One region of the Thermaerobacter composti genome, then DNA from elsewhere that is predicted to be linked to it. Evidence: riboswitches for the same ligand, from Rfam matches in the RefSeq annotation. Region 1 holds a riboswitch; the other holds the start of a gene.
What was found. Region 1 has a riboswitch for S-adenosylmethionine ahead of Q5761_RS08170 (methylenetetrahydrofolate reductase). Riboswitches for the same ligand answer to the same signal wherever they lie in the genome.
Positions count from the first base shown of each region.

Region 2: linked by a shared signal. The riboswitch ahead of metX (homoserine O-acetyltransferase MetX) and the one ahead of Q5761_RS08170 (methylenetetrahydrofolate reductase) in region 1 are both predicted to bind S-adenosylmethionine.

Region 1 is NZ_CP132508.1:2,016,332-2,026,629, forward strand. It holds gene Q5761_RS08150 (IS110 family transposase) at 1-52, opposite strand, end outside; gene Q5761_RS08155 (hypothetical protein) at 133-273, shown strand; partial or broken gene Q5761_RS08160 (IS607 family transposase) at 247-657, opposite strand; gene Q5761_RS08165 (hypothetical protein) at 941-1,339, shown strand; SAM riboswitch class I at 1,721-1,832, shown strand; gene Q5761_RS08170 (methylenetetrahydrofolate reductase) at 2,317-4,911, shown strand; gene Q5761_RS08175 (trans-sulfuration enzyme family protein) at 5,066-6,292, shown strand; gene Q5761_RS08180 (class E sortase) at 6,773-7,747, opposite strand; gene Q5761_RS08185 (carboxypeptidase regulatory-like domain-containing protein) at 7,942-9,480, opposite strand; gene metE (5-methyltetrahydropteroyltriglutamate--homocysteine S-methyltransferase) at 9,860-10,298, opposite strand, start outside.
Region 2 is NZ_CP132508.1:1,609,523-1,619,820, forward strand. It holds gene Q5761_RS06565 (hypothetical protein) at 143-982, shown strand; gene Q5761_RS06570 (hypothetical protein) at 1,619-2,065, opposite strand; gene Q5761_RS06575 (homoserine dehydrogenase) at 2,171-3,280, opposite strand; gene metX (homoserine O-acetyltransferase MetX) at 3,277-4,473, opposite strand; SAM riboswitch class I at 4,568-4,686, opposite strand; gene Q5761_RS06585 (ABC transporter ATP-binding protein) at 4,726-5,673, opposite strand; gene Q5761_RS06590 (hypothetical protein) at 5,767-6,696, opposite strand; gene Q5761_RS06595 (RNA polymerase sigma factor) at 6,693-7,382, opposite strand; gene Q5761_RS06600 (hypothetical protein) at 7,379-8,098, opposite strand; gene Q5761_RS06605 (hypothetical protein) at 8,095-10,298, opposite strand, start outside.

The DNA.
Region 1 (10,298 bases):
ACCTCTTCTTGGAGCACCCGGTACTGGCGGAGCAGGGAGCCGAGGAGCACACGGTCGTCGGCCGACAAGCGTTCCAGCGTGCCGGGATGGTTCTGGAGCCACACGGCCACGTCCTTGCCCGCAGGCACCGCGATGAAGTGTCGGCGCAGCAACGCCCGCAAATGGTTGCCCACGGCCTTGCGGCGGCTGTCGGTGCGCTGCCGCAGGCGCAACAGCCGGCGCAACACGCGGCTTGCCTCCGGCGGGACCCTGTGCGGCGAGAGCGGCTTCTAGGTACTCCACTCCAAAGCGGGCCAACCGGTCACGGTGTTCCACCACAATGGTTGCAACCGATGCGTCGGCCAGGAGTCGGCGCAACTTCGCCCGTTTCCCGTTCAGTCCGGACCCGATTTCTGTGACTACCTGGTCCACGTGAAACCCGTGCTCCGTAGCCCACTTCGTGACCTGGGCAACTTGACGGTCAAGATCGCTCTTCTGGTCGTGAGAGGAATCGCGGGCGTACACCACCGTCTTCCCTCTCGCCGGAGCAGGCAGGTCCACGAGAATGGTCCCGGCCGGTGTCTGCCGAGCAGGGACGGGCAACCGACCCGCCTTGCACCAGCGCCAGGCGGTGATGTAACTGATTCCTTCACGCTTAGCCCACTTGGATAGCTTCATACCCGAAATATTGCACATATGTTTGCCTATGTCTGACTATGTTTCGACGAGCTGTTCACGACCCCCGCCCTACGGGGCACACCCCTTCGCCCCCCGGGCAAGGGGCCACCCTGGGGCCACCCTGCGTCCTCCCGATCACGTCCCCATTTTAACGCCGGTTCACGCCGGCGGCCGCTCTGGTGCGTTGCGACGGTGTCCACAGGCTCGGCGGACCTTCCCGTTGCTGGGCCCGGCAACCGTGTGCTATCGTTGGGATGGAAATACGAGGAAGGACGGGAGATCGGTGGACGGCGAGGCGGCCGTCACCCGCGAGCCCGACGGACCAACGGAGGCCTGGCTGATCCTTGAGCGCCTCAAGGACCTGACGGAACAGAACGCGGGCTTGCGGCGTTGGGTGGAACAGGAGATCAAGGACCTTCGCCAGGAGGTCAAGGACGTCCGCCAGGAGATCAAGGATGTCCGCCAAGAGGTCAAGGACGTCCGCCAGGAGGTCGCGCAACTGCGCGAGGAAGTTCGGCAGGAGATCCGGAACATCCGCCAGGACATGGCCGTCCTGGAACGGGGGCTGCGGGACGAGATCGCCGCGCTGCGGCGGGACCACCGCACCCTGTGGGTCAGCACGCTGGCGGTGTGGGCGACCATCCTGGCGGCCCTGATCGGCCTCTACGCCCGCGGCGGCTGATCGCCTCCTGGGCCGTCTCGCGGAGCACCTCCCACGATTCCCCCGCTTCCTCCTCCTGCGGCTTCGTCTCCGGCTCCGGTACGGCTTCAACCCAGCGATGGAGACCTGTGCTGGACGGCGTCCAGCTGCGCGCAGCGTTCGCGGCAGGCTCGGGCCGCCCGGTCCGGCTCGCCCATGGTGGCCCGATCCTCACGACCGCTGGCGAGAGGCATCGGCCCAGCACGTCCCCTCGCTACGAGTTCCCCATGTTGAGGGGGCCGAGACCCCCTCGGTTCCGCCTTGGCTGAGGGATTGCGGCCGGTTGCGGCGCTGCAGGAACCCGGCTATACTGGCCTTAATCTTCCGTTGACAATGGACCCAGCCGGTACACCGGCAACCCCTCTCTTATCCAGAGCGGTCGAGGGACGGGCCCGATGACGCCGCGGCAACCGGCGACGCCGTCGTGCGGTGCCAACTCCCGCGGCTCCCCGCTGGGGATGCCGAGAGATGAGAGAAGGGGGACGGGGATCGAACACGACGTAGCACGCCCCTTCCTCCTTCGGAAGGGGCGTTTCCTTTCGGTCGGGTCCTTTCGGTCGGGTCCTCTCGGTCGGTCCGTCGGGCCCTTTCGGTCGGGGCGTCTCCGTTCGGTCCGTGCCGCCGACCCCGCCGAGCCTACCGGCGCCGATGGCGGGCTCCGCCCCGACCTCCCAGTCCAAGCGGGCTCCGCCCCGACCGCCAGGCCAGGAGGTGACCAACGGTTGAAGCTTCCGTCTGCCCGGCCCGACCCCGCTGGGCCGCCCCCAAGCCAGCGCCGTCCGGACGAACCGGCCATCGCCGGGGCCGGGTCGTCGACCGCCGAACGCGGCCGGTCCGACGTGACCCTGGCCCCCGGCGGGCGGGTCGGCGGGTCGCCATCCGCCGCGGGCGGGGGGGCGCCGTCCGCGCCGGTCGGAGGGCCGGCATCCGCTCCGGTCGGGGGGTCGCCATCCGCGCCGGTGGGGAGGGACGCTCCTTCCACCCCGCTCGGCGAACCCGCGGGCCCCCTCCAGTTCGCCCCGCCCTTCCTCGCCCTGGCCGACGCCGACCCCTCCTGGACCTTGGCGGCGGAGGCCGGGGACGCCGGCGCCCAGGGCGGGACGGACCCCGACGGGACCGGCAGGGCGGCCGTGGCGGGCGCCGCCGCGGTCGCGTGGTGGCCGCTCACGCGCCCCCGTCCCGTCGAAGCGGTCCACCTCACCGCCATCCGCAGCGGCGCCCGGCTGATCCGCACCCATACGCGATGGGCCAACGCGGCCTGGCTCCAGGATGCCACCGCGGCCCAGGTGCAGGATCTCAACCTCTGGGCCGCCAAGCTGGCGCGGTCGGCCCGGGAGGTGGCCGGGGAGCCCTGCCTGGTCGCCGGCTACCTCGGCCCCCTGCCGCCCGCGGCGGCGTCCCTCGCGGACCACGATCCCGCGGCGGCGGTCGGCTGGTACCGGGACCAGGTGGCGGGCCTCCTGGCCGGCGGCGTGGACCTCTTCTGGATCGCCGCGCGGACCGTGGCCGAGGCCCGCGGGGCGCTTCGGGCCGCCCGCGAGGCAGCCCGGCTGCCGGTCGGACTCCTGTGGGAGCCCGGCGGGGAGGCCGGCGCCATGGGGGCGGACGCCCAGGCGGTCCAGCTGGTGGCGGCTCTCCAGGCGACGGGCATGCCCGACGCCCTCGGCGTCGCGGTGACCGGCGGGCCGGCGGAGGCGGCGCCCTGGCTGGCGGCATTGCGCGACGCCGGCTGGGCCGGCCCCCTGTGGGTGAGCCTCGGGGAGCCGGAGACGCCCGAGCCCCCGGAAGCGTGCGGACGGGCTCCGGGCACGGGCGGCGGACCCGTCGTTGGCGCGCGGGGACGGACTCGGGACACGGGGAACGAACCCGTCGCTGGGGCGCACCGGCGGGCTGCGGGAACGGGGAGCGAACCCGTCCCCGGGCAGCCGGACGGGCGGGGGGACGGTCGTCCCACCCGCCGGAGCGGGGCGCGGGGGAACGGAAGCCCCACCGCCGAGGAGCAAGCCGACCCCTGGGCGACGCTGCGCCTGTTGGGCGTGAGCTGGGTCGCGGGCACCGGCGCCCGGTCGCCTGCGCGCTTCGCGACCCTCGCCCGTCGGCTGCGGCAGGCCGGCGCCACCGCACCACGCCCCGCGGCCGGGGAGGCTGGCGGGTGGCGGGCCGACGCGCCTCCGTCGGCGGTGCGGGCCACGGGCGGCGCATCGGTTCCCCGAGGGCCGGCCGAACCCTGCGGCCCGGAGGGTCCGGTGAACCGGACGGCCTCCGCTGCCGCCCCGACGGGGACCGCCGGCGCCCCGGCGGCGACGGCGGGAGCTAGCCTCCCGGCCGATCGGGCCGACACCCCGGGGGCTCCCGATGCGGCGACGGTGGCGGGGACGAACCGGCGTGGCGTCGCCGGGCCCGGAACCCCCGCCTGGGGCGGCGGCACGGGCGGCGGCGTGCCGCCTGCGCCGGCGGAGGACCGGCTCGCGCGACCCCTCCCGCTGCGGGAGAAGCTGGGCCGCCGGTTCGTCATCAGCGTCGAGCTGGACCCGCCGCGCGGGCCCGTCACCACCAAGTTCGTCGCCGACGCCCGGACCGTGGCGGCCGCGGGCGCCGACGCCGTCAACGTGGGCGACAGCCCGATGGCGCGACCTCGCATGGCCGCCCTGGCGGGCGCCTACCTGGTCCGGCACGCCGCCGGCATCGACGCCATCATGCACTGCACGACCCGCGACCGCAACCTGATGGCGCTTCAGGCCGACCTCCTGGCGGCCCACGCCCTGGGGGTGCGCAACGTGCTGGCCCTGACCGGGGACCCCCCGCGGTTGGGGAACAGCGGCGCCTCGCCCGTCTACGACGTGGACTCCATCGGGCTCCTGGAGGTGCTGGCCGCGCTGCGCCGCGGCGAGGACCCCCAGGGCAATCCGCTCGGCGCCCCCGTCGACTTCACCGTCGCCTGCGCCCTGAGCCCCAACGCGGACGACCTGGAGCGGGAACTGGAGCGGTTCCGCCGCAAGCTGGAGGTGGGCGTCGTGGACTTCGTCATGACCCAGCCGCTCTACGAGCTCGAGCCCCTGGAGCGCGTCCTGGACCGGCTGGGCGGCTGCCCGGTCCCGATCCTCCTGGGGGTGATGCCGCTGCACAGCGGCCGGCACGCCCACTACCTGCACCACCAGGTACCGGGCATCTCCATTCCCGATGCCGTGCGCGAGGCCCTGGACAAGGCCGGCGATCGCGGCCTGGAGGTGGGGCTGGAGCTGGCCGAGGCGGTGGTCGAGGCCGCCCGGCCGTACATCGCCGGCGTGTACGTGGTGGTCTCCTACGGCAAGGCCGAGCCGGTGGCCGCGTTCGTCCGGCGACTGCGGGCCCGGTTCGACGAGCCCCGTCCGGCGGCGGAGGGGGCGGGGGCGACCGCTCCCCGCCCCGCCACCGCCGGGTCGGCTGCGGCCTGGCCGACCGACCACGGCTCGTCGACCCCGGGCGGAGGGATCGGCCCCCGGGCGGACCTCCTGCCGGCTTCCGGTGCGGCATCGCCGGTGGAGCAGGGGGAGGTGCGCCACCATGCCGGGTGAACCCGACCGCGCTGCAACCATCGCGGGTCCAGGCGGGCAGCCCGCAGCCGCAGCGGACCCGTCGCCGACGCCGGCCGGCCCGGGGCCGGAGGGGGCCGGCGCACCCGCGGAGGCCCCCGGCGCCGCCGCTGGGCCGCCTCCTGCGCCCCGCGGGCTGCGGCTCGAGACCCGGCTCGTCCACGCGGGCGTCCGCCGTGACCCGCGCACGGGTTCGGTGGCCGTCCCGATCTACCAGACCGCGACCTACGAACACCCGGGCCCCGGTCAGACCACGGGGTGGGACTACAGTCGCCTGCACAACCCGACCCGCGAGGCCTTCGAGGCGGCGGTGGCCGGGCTCGAAGAGGGCTTCGCCGCCGTGGCCTTCGCCTCCGGGATGGCGGCCCTCACGGCGGTGCTGCACCTCTTGCGGCCGGGCGACCACCTGGTGGTCACCGAGGACCTCTACGGCCACACGTGGCGCGTCCTGGAGGAGCTCTTCCGCCACCTGGGCATCGCCTACACCCTGGCCGACACCACCGACGCGGCGGCCGTGGCCGCCGCCCTGACCCCGTCCACGCGGGCCGTGCTGGTGGAGAGCCCGACCAACCCCTTGATGCGGGTCGCCGACCTGGACGGCCTGGCCGCCCTCTGCCGCGCCAGGCGCCTGTGGCTCGTGGTCGACTCGACCCTGTTCACGCCCCTCTTCCAGCGGCCCCTGGCCCGCGGGGCCGATGTGGTGGTGCACAGCGCCAGCAAGTACCTGGCCGGGCACAACGACCTGGTGGCCGGCGTGGCGGTGGCGGCGACGCCGGCCCTGGCGGACGAACTGGCCTCCATCCGGACGGTGACCGGCGGGATCCTCGGACCCCATGACGCCTGGCTGGCCGTCCGCGGCCTCAAGACCCTGGCGCTGCGCATGGAGCGGGCCCAGAGGAACGCGCTGACCCTGGCCCACTGGCTGGCAGCCCACCCCGCCGTGGCCGCCGTGTACTATCCGGGCCTGCCGTCGAGCCCGTTCTTCCGGCGATGTCTCCAACAGGCGGCGGGGTTCGGTGCCATGCTGAGCTTCCGGCTGCGGGAGCCGGCGCGAGCGGAGCAGGTGCTGGCCCGCCTTCGCCTCGTCGTCTTCGCCGAGAGCTTCGGCGGGGTGGAGAGCCTGATCACCCACCCGGCCACCACGACCCACAAGGAGATGCCGGCGGCGCTGCGGAAGCGGCTGGGCATCGACGCGGGGCTTTTGCGGCTGTCGGTGGGCATCGAGGCGGTGGACGACCTGGTCGCCGACCTGGAGGGCGCCCTGGGCGGTCCGTCGGCCCTCGGGGTGGTCGAGGCCGGGCAGCGGGCGGAGGCGACGCTGCGACAGCTCGCGACCCGGGAAGCGGCGGGCGCCAGGGCATGACGGGCGCTGGCCCCGGCTGGGGCCGAGGCCGTGGCGGCCGACGAGGGGCGCGAAGCTGCCGGCGCCAGGGCACGACGGCGCTGGCCCCGGCTGGGGCCGGGGCCGCGGCGGCCGCCAAGGGACGCGAAGCGGCCGGCGCCAGGGCACGACGGGCCTGGCGCCGGGCGGCGGGGACGGGGAGCCGGACGGCGCCCGCTCGCTGGCCGACGGGGTGCCGGGCGAGCCCCGGGGCGTCGCCGGTGGGGGCGACGTCTGCAGGGGGCCCGGCGGGCCGGGACGGGTCCGAACCCGGGCCGGCCGGCGCCGGGTCCGAGGGCGACGCGGCCTGCGGGGACGGTCGGCCGCCCGCCGAAACCGTGGACGAACGCGGCCGCGGCCCAGCGGACGGGGACGGCCGTCACCTGGACCCTCCCGCCACCGCCGGCAGCTCCGCGTGCACCACCACCTGGTCGCGGCCGGCACAGCGGCGAGAGGCGGCGGTCACCTGGGCGCTCCCGCCACCGCCGCCAGCTCCGCGTGCACCACCAGGCGCTCTCGGGACGAACCCGGCGGGTGGCACGTGGTCAGGACGAGTCCGGGCCGCGGTCCCTGGAGGACCACGCTCCAGTCGTCAGGGCGGGCGGTGAAGACGCGTTCCACCCGATACCGGTACCAGCGACCGTCGAACCAGAGGTCGATGGCGTCGCCGGGCACCAGCCGGTCCAGGTGGCGGAACCAGGCGCCGTAGGTGGTCCGGTGGGCGGCGATGGCGACGCGGCTTTCGGGACCCGGTGGCTCCGCCTCGGGGTAGAACCCGGGTCCCCGGGCCAGCACGGACGGCGTGGTGCCGCGGAGCACCACCGCGTCCACCGCGGCCCGGGGGATGCGCAGCCGCGCCAGGGCTGGGGCCTCGCCGGCCGCCGGGGCCCCGGGCGCTCCCGCGTCCGATCCGGCACCCATCGGCGGCGGCGAGGCGACGGGTCCGGGTGGACCCGTCGCCTCGCCGCCCACCGTGCCGCCCGCCCCGGGGAGGGCGAGGGCCGGATCGTCCCCCGCCGCTGCCAGCCACCCTTCGGGGATGCCCAGGCGGTCCAGCAGCGACACCAGCGGCCCCATCAGGGACTCCACCGCCTGCAGCCAGCGTCCCAGGAGACCGAGAAGGTCCCCCGCCGCCGACCGCACCGTCGGATGCCCCAGCAGTCGTTCCAAGCCGGCCCGTTCCAGCTCCCCCTGCGGCACCGCCCCGGTGGCGCCCTCCGCACCACCGACCCGGAACGGCGCGGGCACCGAGGCCGCGGCCGGCACGGACGGGGGTGCGGACGGCGACCCGTCGCTGCCCAGCGCCGCCCCCAGCACGATCTGCCAACCCCAGGCGTAGACCCGCTGCAGGCCGGGCGTCGCCGCCAGCGCCACCCCGCCCAGCAAGAGGACCCAGGCCACCAGCATCCCGACCCGGCGAACGATCCTCCCGGACATCGCGTCATCCGCTCCCGTCGCCGCCCGTCGCGTGGACCACCGCCGGCCGGACCGCCCCGACGCCACCGAGAAGGCGGGTGGCGATGCCGAAGGCCGCGGGTGGACCACCCTCGCTCGGGCTTCCAGACGACGAGCGGTCCCCCGTCCGCGCCGGGGGCGGTTCGTCGCCTCCCCACCCCGGGCTTGCCCTGCGCCTACCGGCAAATCCCGCCGCCCTTCCTCGCCCAGCGGTGCACCGTCCAGCCGGCGCCCGCCAGCAGGCCGCCCGCGACGAGGAACGCGAGCCCGTTGCCGCCGGTGAAGGGCAGCTCGCCCCGCCGGCCGCGGTGGTCGTCGGCCGGCGCCCCCGCGCCGGCGTCCTCGCCGTCGGTCCCCGGTGTCGTCCCGGGGCCCGGCTCGCGCCGATCCGCGTCGCTGCCCGGGGTCTCGCCCGGTTGCGTCCCCGGACCCTGGTCCCCCGGTCGGTCGTCTCCCCCCGGCCCGCCGGGCGGCGTCCCGCCGCCGCCGGAGCCGTCGTCCGGCGGGCTGCCGGGCGGCGTCCGGGTCGGCTGCAGGCACACCTTGACCGTGACGACGCCGTCGGGGCCGATGGCGAGGGGTCCGACGGTGGCGTCCGCATACCCCTCCGCACCCGCGGACACCGTCAGCCGGCCGTCATCGGGCCGGCCGATCTCAAGGGCAAAGCGGCCGCCGAGGTCGGTCTTGACCAACCCGAGGTCGATCCCACCGTCGTCGGCGACGGAGACGGCGGCCCCCGGGATCGGCAGACCGGTGAGGATGTCACAGACGAGACCGGTGACGATCCCGGTGGGGAGCTCGATGCGGGTGGCGCCGTCGCCCCCGGGTTGGCCGCCCGCCCCGCCGCCGGCGTCGTCCCCGCGGCGGACGCGGAGGCCGCCTCCCAACCCCACCTCCAGGTGGCCATCGCCCAATTCGAGGTTCAGCCTTGGCCCGCCGGACCCGCCGCCGGCCCTCCCGCCGCGATCGGGACGGGCGATCGGCAACCCGGCGACGACCCCGCCGAGGACGCCCTCCACGGCGCGAAGCCCACCGTCCAGGGCGCCCGTGAGCGTCCCCGTCGTCCGGTTCACCAGGCTCCCCGCCGCTTCGCCGGCGACGGTGCCGACCACGCCCTGGAGCGCACCGTGGACCCCCTCCACGGCACCGGTCAGGGGAGCCGCCGATCGCGGCGACGCATCCCGCCCCCCCCCCGCCGCCGCGGACGACCCGGAGGACGGCGGGGCATCGCCCTGGCTCGCCTCGGCGGGCGGCTGCGTCCCTGGGCGGACGACGTCGGTCGCGGTGCGCCCCACCTGCGAGAGGGTGTTCCCGAGGGTCCCCAGGACGGAGGCCGCACCCTCGGCGGCCGGCCGGTACCGACCGGCGGCGGTCCCGGACGCCCGAGCCGCCACCTCGGTGGCCGATGATGCCGACCCGCCGTCCTCCGAGGGAACCGTCCTGGATCCGCCGGTGCCGGCCGCCTCGGCCGCCACCGGCCAGCCCCACGACCCCGTCGCGACCAGGACCAGCGCCAGCGCGGTGCCCCACACCCGTGTCGCCCGGCCGATGGCCGCCCCTCGCGGCCACCGATCCGGGCACCGGGGACGGAATCGCCCCGGAGCCCCTGTCGTCGCCCGCGCCCGTCGGGGCGGCCGTCCGCCCGAGACGTCCACCGGCACGATCCGTCCTGGCCAGGCGGTCGCGTTCCCGCGGCTCCGCGGATCTCCCTGCATGGCTCTCCTCCCCCAGACCGACTGAATGGTCGTTAAGTGTTACAGGCATTCGTGGGGCTCGACCTTTTTCTGACAAGGGGAGGCGCCGTGTTGCTGACAAGCGGAGGCGGTCTGCCCATGGCAGGCCGCCTCCGCCAGGCCGGTGGCGTCGGGGCGCCGCCGCGCCGCGGCAGGCGGGGCGGGCCGCGGGGTCCGCAAGGTTACCCGCCCGACCCCGCCGCCTGGGGCTTCTCCCCGGTCCGCACCGCGCATCCCAGCCCCGCCGCCGGCGGCTTGTCCCCCGTCCGCACCAGGCGGCCCGGCCTCGCCGCCGGCGGCTTGCCCCCCGTCGGCGCCGCGCGTCCCGACCCCGGCGGCGGATCGCCCCCGCTCCCCCGGGCTACCGCCGGCCGGCGGGCACCGCCGCCCACTCCTGGCGCAGCTCCCGCGCGGCCTGGACCATGTGGCGCAGGGCGGGTTCGACCTCCTCGTAGCGCCGGGTCTTGAGGCCGCAGTCGGGGTTCACCCAGAGCTGCCCGGGGTCCAACACCGACGCCGCCTTGCGCAGCAGATGCTTGATCTCGTCCACCGACGGCACCCGCGGCGAGTGGATGTCGTACACGCCGGGGCCGACGTCGCTGGGGTAGCGGTGCTCGCCGAAGGCGTCCAGGAGCTCCATCCCCGACCGGGACGCCTCGATGAGGATCACGTCGGCGTCCAGGGCGGCGATGGCGTCCAGGATGTCGTTGAACTCCGAGTAGCACATGTGGGTGTGGACCTGGGTCTCGTCCCGCAAGCCGCCGGTCACCAGGCGGAAGCACTCGGTGGCCCAGGCCAGG
Region 2 (10,298 bases), 410 kb from region 1:
GGATAACCGGCCCGGATCCCGTCCCGCCTGCCACGGGTCCGGGCGCCGACCCCGGATCCCCCACGCCGGCGGGGTTCGGGCCGCGGCCTCGGACCCCATGACGCCGCCAGGGGTCCGGGTCCCGTCGCGGGAGGTTGGCCCCATGGGCGGGCAGGGACAGCTGGCCATCTCGGTCGAGACCCATCCCACGGAGTTCCAACGCGTGCTGGATCAGGAGCGTCTGGTCTACACGGTGTTCCGTTCCCGCCAGCGCTGGGTGTTCCTGACGGACTTCGTGCCCCATCCGGCGGCCCAGGCGGCGTCCCGGTTCCTCCACACGGTGTTGCTCCCGGAGATGCTCCTGGAGCACCTGGACGCGCGCTACGGCACCGTCGACCCGGACGATCGCCTGACGGTGTGGCGGCAGAGCCTGCCCCTGCTGGAGCAGCCGCCCCTGGCCCGCGGCACGGCGGCCCTGCTGTTGCCCGAACTGGTGCAACACCGCCGGCTCAGCATCCTGGGCTGGCTGCGCTTCCGGGGGGAGCGGTTCCTGCGCGCGTTGGTGGCCGAACTGGCGCGGACGGGCCTGCAACAGCTGTGGCTGGAGCGGGCGTTGCGTCAATACCTGGGCGCCCTGCGCCCGGGCGAAGGGCCGCGGGAGCTGTGGGTCGAGGGCGTCGGTGCGCGGCTGGTGATCCGCGAGCCCGACGGCCCGCCCCTGTACCGCGAGTTCCTGCAGGGCCACCTGGATCCCCGCGTCCAGCTGGAGCGGGAGGACCTGGCCGTCGGCCTGTTGCGCGCCCTGGCGCCCCAGCGCATCCGCCTGCGCGGAACGCGGCGCGAGCTGGCGGAGAAGCTGCGCCAGGTGGGATTGACGGTCGAGGTGGAACCCGGCTCCGGCGGCGGCCCCCGGGGCTCCGGCGACGGCCGCCCCCACCCGGTCCAGCGCCGACGCCCGGCGCGCCCCGGCGCCGAGGGCGGCGGGGGATCCGCCGGGCGCTAACCGGCCCCTCGGCCGTGCCAGGCTGCTCCCGGGCAAGGTCCAGCCCGCCCCTCCACTGCAGCATACCGATCCCAGGCAAGGCCCCGATCCCGGGCCACGCCCCGATCGGCCATGGGCGGCGCCCATCCCCCGACAAGGCCTAGGATAAGGCCTCGACCGACCCGCGGCGGCGCCCGCCCCCGTCAAGGCCCCTCCCCCGGCAAGGCCTAGCCCGCCCCTTGGCCGCACCAGCCTCGGGCAAGGCGATGCACGGCCGCCCCCGGGGCCGCCTCAACCACCATCGCGCCCGCCGCTGGTTAGGCGCTGCCAAGGCCGGTTGGGCGCTGGAAAGCCGGTCGGGCACTGCCAAGCCGGTTGGGTGCTGCCAAGCCGCCTTCGCCCACACCAGGAGGTCACCGAGGAACCGGGACCCGCCGCCGGCGGCGTCCGGGTCCGCCATGGCGCCCCTCCTCCCCCCACAGCGCCCCGCCCCCGCGGCGGCGGCGAACCGACCGCCACCCATCGGCGGGATGGGCCCGGGAGCACGGACCCGCCGAGCCCACCCACCGACCCGCCGATGCACGACCCGCCCGCCTGCCCCCGGATGCGCGGCGCTCGCCCCGACGCGGCTGCAGCCCCCGGCGGCCGGGGCTATCGTCAGGCGGCCTCGTCACGGCGGTTCCAGATCCATGCCGCGCCCACCAGGTAGACCAGCCACTCCACGGGCGCCGGGCCGGCGGCCATCTGATCCCAGACGACGCGGGCGGCGCTGGCGGCGGCGACCACGGCCAGCAGCCGCAGCGGCTGGTGCCAGCGCCGCCAGCGCCAGTCGCGGCCCCACCGCCCGCCCCACGGCCATGCGCCGCGCCGCCCACCGGCCCGCAGCCAGACGGGACCCCGCGTCGACCGCCTCCCGGCCGTGCCCCGGCTCGCAGGTCGCGGCTCGATCACCAGCCGGCCGTATCGAGGATCGCGGCCGCCCGGCAGCACCCGAAAGCGGCGCCGCTGCTCCCGCTCGCACTCCGGGCAGTACCGGGCCCCCCGGTGCTCGGCCTCGAAGGTGCGACGGCACCGATAGCACTGGGCGAGATGCCTGGGGCCCATGGCGCTCCCCCCTGGCGCAACCCGGCGGATCGCGGACGGCACCGCGCCGGCCGCCCCGCCGCCCGACCGGCGCCACCCGTCCCGCACCCGTCCGTCACCTTCAGTTTAACCGCTGCCGCCGCGGGATCCTGCCACCGCGCCGTGCCCCTCGCCCGCCGCAGCCGCTACCGGCGGCCCCTCGGGCGCGGCCGCGATCCCCACGCGGTCCAGCGCGCCCCGATTCAGGTCGGGCAAGGGTAGGCGGTCGCCCCGCCAGACGGCGATGAGGTCGGCCAGCACGGCGCTGGCGGTGGCGTCGCCGCCGGCCCCCGGGCCGGCGAATCGGACCGTGCCCACGGGATCCGCTTCGATCAGGATCATGTTCTCGACCCCGGCGGCCTGCAGCAGCGGGTCGTCGGGGGGCAGCAGCTCCGGTTGGACGGTGAGGCTCGGCACCGCTCCCCGCCAGTCGGCGGTGGCGACCAACCGCCAACGGGACCGACTCTGGGCGCCGGACGCCGTCGCCTCCAGGGCCCGCCGGAAGGCCGGATCGTCCAGGCCGGTGCGGCGGACGCGGTTCCAGTCCACGGCTTCGCCCGTCACCAGCATCGCCAGGATCGCCAGCTTGCGGGCCGCGTCGCGGCCGGACAGGTCGTCGCTCGGGTCCGCCTCGGCATAGCCCGCCTCCTGGGCCGCCCGCACCGCCGCCTCCAGGGTGGCCCCCTGCGCCACCCGGGTCAGCACGTAGTTGCAGGTCCCGTTGAGCACCGCCCGCAGGCGCCGTACGCGGTTGGCCGCCAGGCACCGCAGCAGCGGGCGGATGATGGGCACGCCCCCGGCCACGGCGCCCTCGAAGGCCAGCTCCACCCCTCGGCGCCGGGCCAGGGCGGCCAGCTCCGCCAGGGATTCGGCCAGCAGCGCCTTGTTGGCCGTGATCACCGGGCGGCCGGCCTCCAGGGCGCGGCTCACGTACCGGCGGGCCGGCTCGACCCCGCCGATCAGCTCGATGACCACGTCCACCTCGGGATCGCGCAGCACCCGCTCGGGATCGGTGGTCAGCAGGGAGCGGTCGACCCGGATCGCTCGCGGCTTCTCCGGGTGGCGGACCAGCACCCACTTCAGCCGCGGCACGCCGCCGAGGCGCGCCACCAGCCACGGGGGTGGGCTGAGCAGCCGCCGCGCCACGGCGCTCCCGACCGTCCCCAGCCCCAGCAGGGCCACCGTCGGTCCCTTCACGGGCGCCCCTCCCCCACGGCCACGGCCGCCCCCTCTTCGAGACCGGCGGCGTCCTGGCCGGGTTCGTCCAACCAGTCCATGACCCGCTGGGCGACGCCCGCGGCGTCCACCAGGAAGCTGTCGTGGCCCCAGGGCGCCCGCCACACGTGCCAGGTGACGTCCTTGCCGGCCCGCCGCAGCGCGCGCACCAGCCGGCGCTGCTCCTCCACCGGGTACAGCAGGTCCGAGGCGATGCTGAGCACGTAGACGCGTCCCCGCACGCGGGCCACGGCCTGGTCCAGCCCCCCGCGGTCGCGGCCCACGTCGTGCAGGTCCATGGCCCGGGTCAACGTCACGTAGCTGGCGGCGTCGAACCGGCGCACCAGCTTCTCCCCCTGGTAGTGCAGGTAGCTCTCGATCTGGAAGCGGAAGCGCTCCGCCTCGTTGCGGGGCGCGGTGGCGTAGAGGCCGATCCGCGCCGCCACCGGGTCGTCGTCCGGCGGCACCGCGTCGCGGCCGAAGCGGGCCGCCCACTCGTCCCGGCCCCGATAGGTGGCCATGGCGATCATCCGGGCCAGGGCCAGCCCGCGCCGGGGCGGCCGCTCGGGCGGGTAGTCGCCGCCCTGCCACGCGGGATCGGCGAAGATCGCCTGGCGCTGCGCCTCGTTCCAGGCGATGGCGTGGGGCGACGAGGCGGGCGGTGCCGCCAGCACGGCCACGGCGTCGACCCGGTCCGGGTACGAAACCGCCCACTCCAGGGCCTGCATGCCCCCCAGCGAACCGCCGACCACCAGGGCCAGGCGATCGATGCCCAGGGCATCCAGCAGCCGGCGCTGGGCGTGGACCATGTCCCGCACCGTGACGGTCGGGAAGCGACCGCCCCAGCGCGCCTCCGGCACCTTCGGGTCCACCGGGCTGCTCGGGCCCGTCGAGCCGTAGCAGCTGCCGAGGACGTTGCTGCAGAGGACGAACCAGCGACGGGTGTCGATGGGGCGTCCGGGTCCCACGGCCGCCTCCCACCACCCCGGTCGATCCTGCGGGTCGTGGGCGGCGACGTGGGCGTCCCCGGTGAGGGCGTGACAGACGAGGATGGCGTTCTTCCGCTGGGGATCCCACCGGCCCCAGGTCTCGAAGGCCAGCTCGACCCGGGGCAGGCTGCCGCCCTGTTCCAGCGGCAGCGGACCCACCTCCAATCGGCCGCGACAGGGAATCACCGCGTCCCCCTCCCTCCCGCGCCCGCTCCCTGAAGGGGTTCCGGATAACAAATACCCCTCCCGAGAGGGAAGGGCCGAAAGGATCTCCGGCGCCCTCTCATCTCTCAGGACCCGTGCGGATCCTGCAGGAATTGGCACCTTACCGGCCGCCAAGGCACGGCCGGCGGTTGCCGGGCTTCATTGGGCCAGTCCCTCCGCCACTCTGGATAAGAGAGCAGACGCGCTCGGTTGTCATGACTGTTGAAAGTGATGCTACCACGGGCGCCCGGGCGGGTCAATCACCTGGAGCCTCCTCGGCACCCCGGGCCGATCCGGTTCGTCCGCAATGCAGCGGAGGTACCCCTCCACCGGCCCCGGCTCCACCGGTGCCGCCGCGGGATGGGGACGTCGCCGGGCCAGGAGCCGCAACACCTGCAGGCGACCCTGGCCGGCCCGGGCCGGTTCGTCCCGCCGGCCGGTCACGACGAACCGGCGGCGCAACCGCTCGAGGGCGGGATCGCCGGGGGGCAGGCAGAGCTCCCAGACCCAGCCCGCCGCCCAGGCCGCCAGTTGACTCGGCGTCCCCAGGAACCGCACGGTGCCCCGCTTCAAGACCAGCACGCGGTCGGCGACCTCCGTCAGCTCCCGCAACCCGTGCCCGCCCACGATCACGACCCGCTCCCGCGCCAGCAGGCGGAGGCGGCGAAACAGCTGCTGGCGGCCGCATTCGTCGAGGGCCACCGCCGGTTCGTCCAGGATCAGGATGTCGGGGTCGGCGAGCAGCGCCTGGGCCAGGAAGAAGCGCTGGCGCCAGCCGCGGGAGAGGGTCGCCAGCGGACGGGAGGCGACGGAGGCCAGACCCCACTCCTCGGCCACTTCGGTGACCCGCTCGTCCACCAGGGCGTCCGGGATCCCCTTGAGCCGGGCGAGGTAGCGCAGGGCCGCCGCCACCGTCTGGCCGGGATACACGCTCAGGTCCTGGGGCTTGTACCCCATCTGCCACCGGTAGGCAGCAGGGTCGTCCGCGATCTCCCGCCCCTGCCAGCGCACGCAGCCGCGGGAGGGCGGAAGGACGCCCGCGAGGACGCGCAGCAGGGTGGTCTTGCCCGCGCCGTTGGGCCCCACCACGGCCAGGATGCCGGGGCCTGCGCCCAGGCTGACGTTCCGCAGCACCGGCCGCCATCCGTAGCGCTTCTCCAGCCGGATCGCTTCCAGGTACACGCCACCCAGCTCCCGGGTCGGGGGCCACCAGCCCCGATGCCTTTCCGTCGGCGATGGCGATCCTTCAGCCCGGTTGGGCGGGAGTGGACACCGTCAGTCCCTTGGCGCGGGGGTGGTGGCAGGACGCGCCCCCGTCCGCACCCAAAGGAACGCCCAGACGACCGCCGTGACGGCCAGCAGCAGGACCTTGCCCTGCCACCAGGCGCCCGTTCCCGGCGGCGCCGCCAGGGCCCACACCAGCCCGCTCCCCGCGCCCGGCGGCGCCAGCTGCCGCCAGACCATCGCGGCCCAGAGGGTCATGGCCGCCGCCGGGCCGGTCACCCCGCCCCAGCGCAGGGACAGGACGAAGGCCACCGTGCCCAGGAACAGGAACGGGGCCAGCCAGGCCAACAGCAGGGCCGCGATGTGGACGCCACCGGCAGCGGCCGGTCCCCCCAGGTGCAACGCCAGGGTCGCCAGCGCCAGGAGGATCGCGTCGTAGAGGGTCACCAGGACGAACCGGCCCAACGCCAAGGCCAGCGGATCCACGGGACAGGCCCGTTCCGCCTCCCCCAGGCCGGTGCCCGACCCCCGGAACGCCACCGCCACCCCGCCCACGGCCAGCAGGGGTGCCACCCAGAGGAAGAACGGCACGGACTGGCGCGCCGCGGCCACCAGCAGCAAGGTGGCCGCGAGGGCGGCCGAGCCGAGCCAGAAGGACCGCCCCAGCAACGTGACCTGCGGGCGCAGGACGGCCAAGAGGCCCATCGCGCCGGGCATGCCCGAGCCACCGGTGGCCACCAGGCGCCGGCGGAAGCGCGGGCGGTCCCCGTGGGCCAGGACGGGGCGAAGGCTGTCCAGCAGCCGCTCCGTCATGGCCGGCGTGGGATGGGGGACCGCGTCCTGCGCCAGCCAGGCCAGCACGGTCTCCAGCTGCTCCGGGGACAACCCCCCGGGGACGTCGCCCAGCTCTGCGACGATGGCGTCCCGCAGGCGCCGGATCTGCTCGCCATCGACGGTCCGATCCCGCAGCCGGTCGCTCATCGCGGCCCGACCCCCTCGCGCCAACCGGTCCGGGAGCGCCGGCCATCTCCCGCCGCTCGGCCTCGCCCGCCCGTCTCCGACGGCCTCCGGTGGGGTCGATCGGGCCGGCCGGCCGGGGCGGCTCCCTGCAGCCGGGCGTGCAGGGCCCGCAGGCCGTAGTGCAGCCGCGACTTGACGGTGCCCACCGGCGTACCCAGGATGTCCGCGATCTCCGGCAGCGACAGGTCATGGTAGAAGCGCAGGACGATCACGGCGCGCTGGGCGGGCGGCAGCTCTTGGAGTGCCACCCAGACCCGCTGGCGCTGTTCCTTGCCCTCCAGGACCTCGGCGAGGGAGATGACCCGTCCCCGCGGCGCCTCGGACTCGGCCGACGGGATGCCGGTGTCGCCCCCCGCCACCTCCCGCCGGCAGGCGGCCTTTTGCCAATCGAGGATGCGCCGGGTCAGCACGCGGAAGAGCCACTGCTTCAGCGCACCGGGCTGCTGCACCGTATGCCCCTTCTCCAGGAGCGTCACGAAGGTCTCCTGCACCAGGTCCTGGGCGGCGTGGTAGTCCCGGGTGCACCGCCAGGCGTAGGCCCAGAGCGGCCCGTGATAGCGGCGGACCAGCGCCTCCAGCGAGCTTTGGCTCCCTTCCTGCAGTTGCCGCCAGAGCTCCCCGTCCGTGGGCTGCGCTTCTCGCGTCACCGCAGCCAGCGCTCCTCTCTGCGGAAGCCCAGCGAGGTAAGGACCGCCACCGCCACGGCACCCCCGACCAGCCATCGGCGGTTGGCCGCGTAGTCCAGCGCCAGCGGTCCCGCACGCAGGTACAGGACGCTCAGCGGGTCGACCAGCGTGCCGCTGGAGGCCAGGTCGGCAAGCCAGAAGGCGCTGGCCGCCATGATCCCCCATAGGCTCGCCCGTCCCAGCAACGTCCCCGCCAGGCTCAGCGCGGCCAGCCACAGGGCCGGTGGCACCAGCAGCACCAGCACGTCCGACGCTTGCCAGCGAATCCCCGCCGGCGCGACCGCCGCCGGGTGGGCCGGGTGCCAAGTCGCGGCGGCCGTTGCCGCCCAGGCCCCCACCGCCACCAGCCAGACGACACCGGCCGTGATCGTGCGCACGAGCAGCAGCCGCGTGGCGCCCCCGGGCAGCGAGAGCCGCCACGGGATGGTGCCCTCCTCCCAGTCGCGGCCGGTCACCGTCGCCGTGATGGCGGCGCCCAGCAGCGGGAGAACGAGTTCCATCCCACCCAGGACGAAAGGGGCCGTCAACGGCCCGTTGCGCTCCCGCCAGGCGAGGACCGCCGTCCAGGTGGCCCAGCTCAGGACGACGAGCACCGGCACATCCCGGTCCACGGCCACCCGCAGTTCGTAGAACCAGCGGCGGCGGTAGGGCCGCGAAGGACTTCGCGAACCGATCACCGCCGCTCCTCCTCCCCATGGAGCCGACCGGGTGCGACGCTCCGGCTCAAGCGTTCCCGTGCCTTGGCGGTGATGGCCTCGGCCCCCGGCAACGCCTCCACGGCCTGCAGGAAGCGCTCGATCCGGCTCTGCAACGCATTCGCCAGCGCAGGTCCCGGATCGGCCTCGGGCCCGGCGGGCTCCCGCACCGTCCGCAGGGCGGCCAGACCGGCCTCGACGAAGTGGCGATGGACCGCCCCCACGATCCGGCGCGCCGCGTCTTCGCCCACGCGGGCGGCGACCTCGTCCAGGGTGAGGAACACGGTCGCAGCCACCGGATCCACCACGTCCAGACCCTGCCGCACGCGGTCTCGCACATCGGGGAACGGCCCGGACCGCGGCGTCCCCTCCGCCGCCTCCTGCACCAAGGCCAACGCCTTGGCCCGGATGGCACGGGGGTCTCGAGCCTGGACCATGTGATACCGGACGTTGAGGAACTGGACCGTCCCCAGCTCCACCGACGTGAAGACCACCCGCGTACGGCCGCCTGGACCCGAGACCACCCGGACCGATTCCGCCAGCGGGGCGGCACCCAGCTGGCCGTCGCCTCCCCACCTAAGGGCCAAGGCTAGGGCGTCGGCCAGCCGCTGGCGGCCAGGATCGTCCGTCCCCCGATCCGCCGACGCGAACGACAACAGCTCGTGCTCCCGGACGACCAGCACACCGGGCACCACGAAGGGCTCGGGCACCTCCACCACCACCGGCCGGGGTGTGAGATCGGGGTGCCACCGCGGGGGACCGAGCCAACGGCGATGGTGGTCGACGCGCTGGGCGACCGCCTCCAGCAGCGGGTCCAGCGCGCGGACGTGGTACGGGTGGGCGTAACCTTGGAAGGAGCCGTGCTTCCTGCGGACATAGGTCGCCCCGAAGATCCGCAATTCCCCTGCCCGACCTGCCAGCTGCACCTTCCGGCGCCCGCCGGGAGCCACCGCCTCCGCGACGGACGGCACGTTGCCGATCACCGTGAAGCCGGCAGGCATGGTGACCGTCACGTCCCACCGGGTGCCGTCGGGCGGAGCGGCGAGATCCGGGTAGTAGAGGTGCTCCAGGACCGGCGGGCCGCCTGGGGTGAGCCGCCATGGGCGGTCCGGCCGGTAGTGACAGGTGTAGCGGACCCGGCCGCCGAAGGTCTCGCCCGGGGCCAGGGGAGCCGGCGGGATGAGCTCCGTTCGGCTGCCGGCCAGGGGGCGAACCGGATCCGGGGACGTGGCCCTGGGCGCCGCTCCTTCCACGACGCAGGTCGGTCCGAGGTGGACCGGGATGGACCGGAGCGGTGCCGCGCCAACATTGCGGACGAGCACGTCGGCCTGCGCCCGGTAGCGGGAGCGGTCCTCCTCCAGCTGGACCTGGAGCGTGAGGTGCTCCGCCACCACGGGGGCACGGTCCGCGGCGGGCGCTCCCTGTTGACCCCCGGCTGCCTGAGCCTGGGCGGGCTGCGGCACGTTCCGGAAGCCTGGCCCGATCACCTGTTGCCAGTCCAGATACGCGCGGCCCGCGAGGCCCGCAGCCAGGAGAAGCAGACCCGCGGCTCCGGCCAGCATCCACCGGCGGCGCGGCAAGCCGGCAGTCCCCGCCTCCCGGCGCGGGTGGTAGGTCAGGGCGGCCAGCACGAGCCCCAGCACGGCGAGATCCAACTGGACGAAGCGGCGCCAGAAGTTCAGCGGCTCGTAGGGATAGAGCCCGCTGACCGCCGACGGCTGCAGGAAGATCCCTCGCGGGGGTACGCCCGCCGGCAGGGCCGCCGCCGCGGCCGGCAGGTACGACGTCACCGGCGATGTGGGCATGGCCGTCAACGCCCACAGAACGGGCACGAGTCCATAGGTCAGCAGGGAGGACAGGGGCAAGGCGCCCAGCAGGGTACCGAGGGTGTGGAGCAGGCTGACGCCCGGCAGGAAGTGGCCCCCGTAAAAGGTGGCCAATATCGCGGCCTGCACCGGGGCGTCTCCCTGCGCCGCCTGGAAGAGCGTCGCCACCACGAAGAGCTCCAGGCCGGCCAGACCCCAGGCGAGAAGGCCACCCAGCCAACGGGCCGTCACCCACTCCGCGTTGGAGACGGGCAGACTGTCCACCCACTCCCTATCCTGGGATCCCCGGTCACGCCCCATGGCCGCCGCGGAGGCGAAGAGGACGATGAGGCCGCCAAAGGACAGGCCGTCCCTCA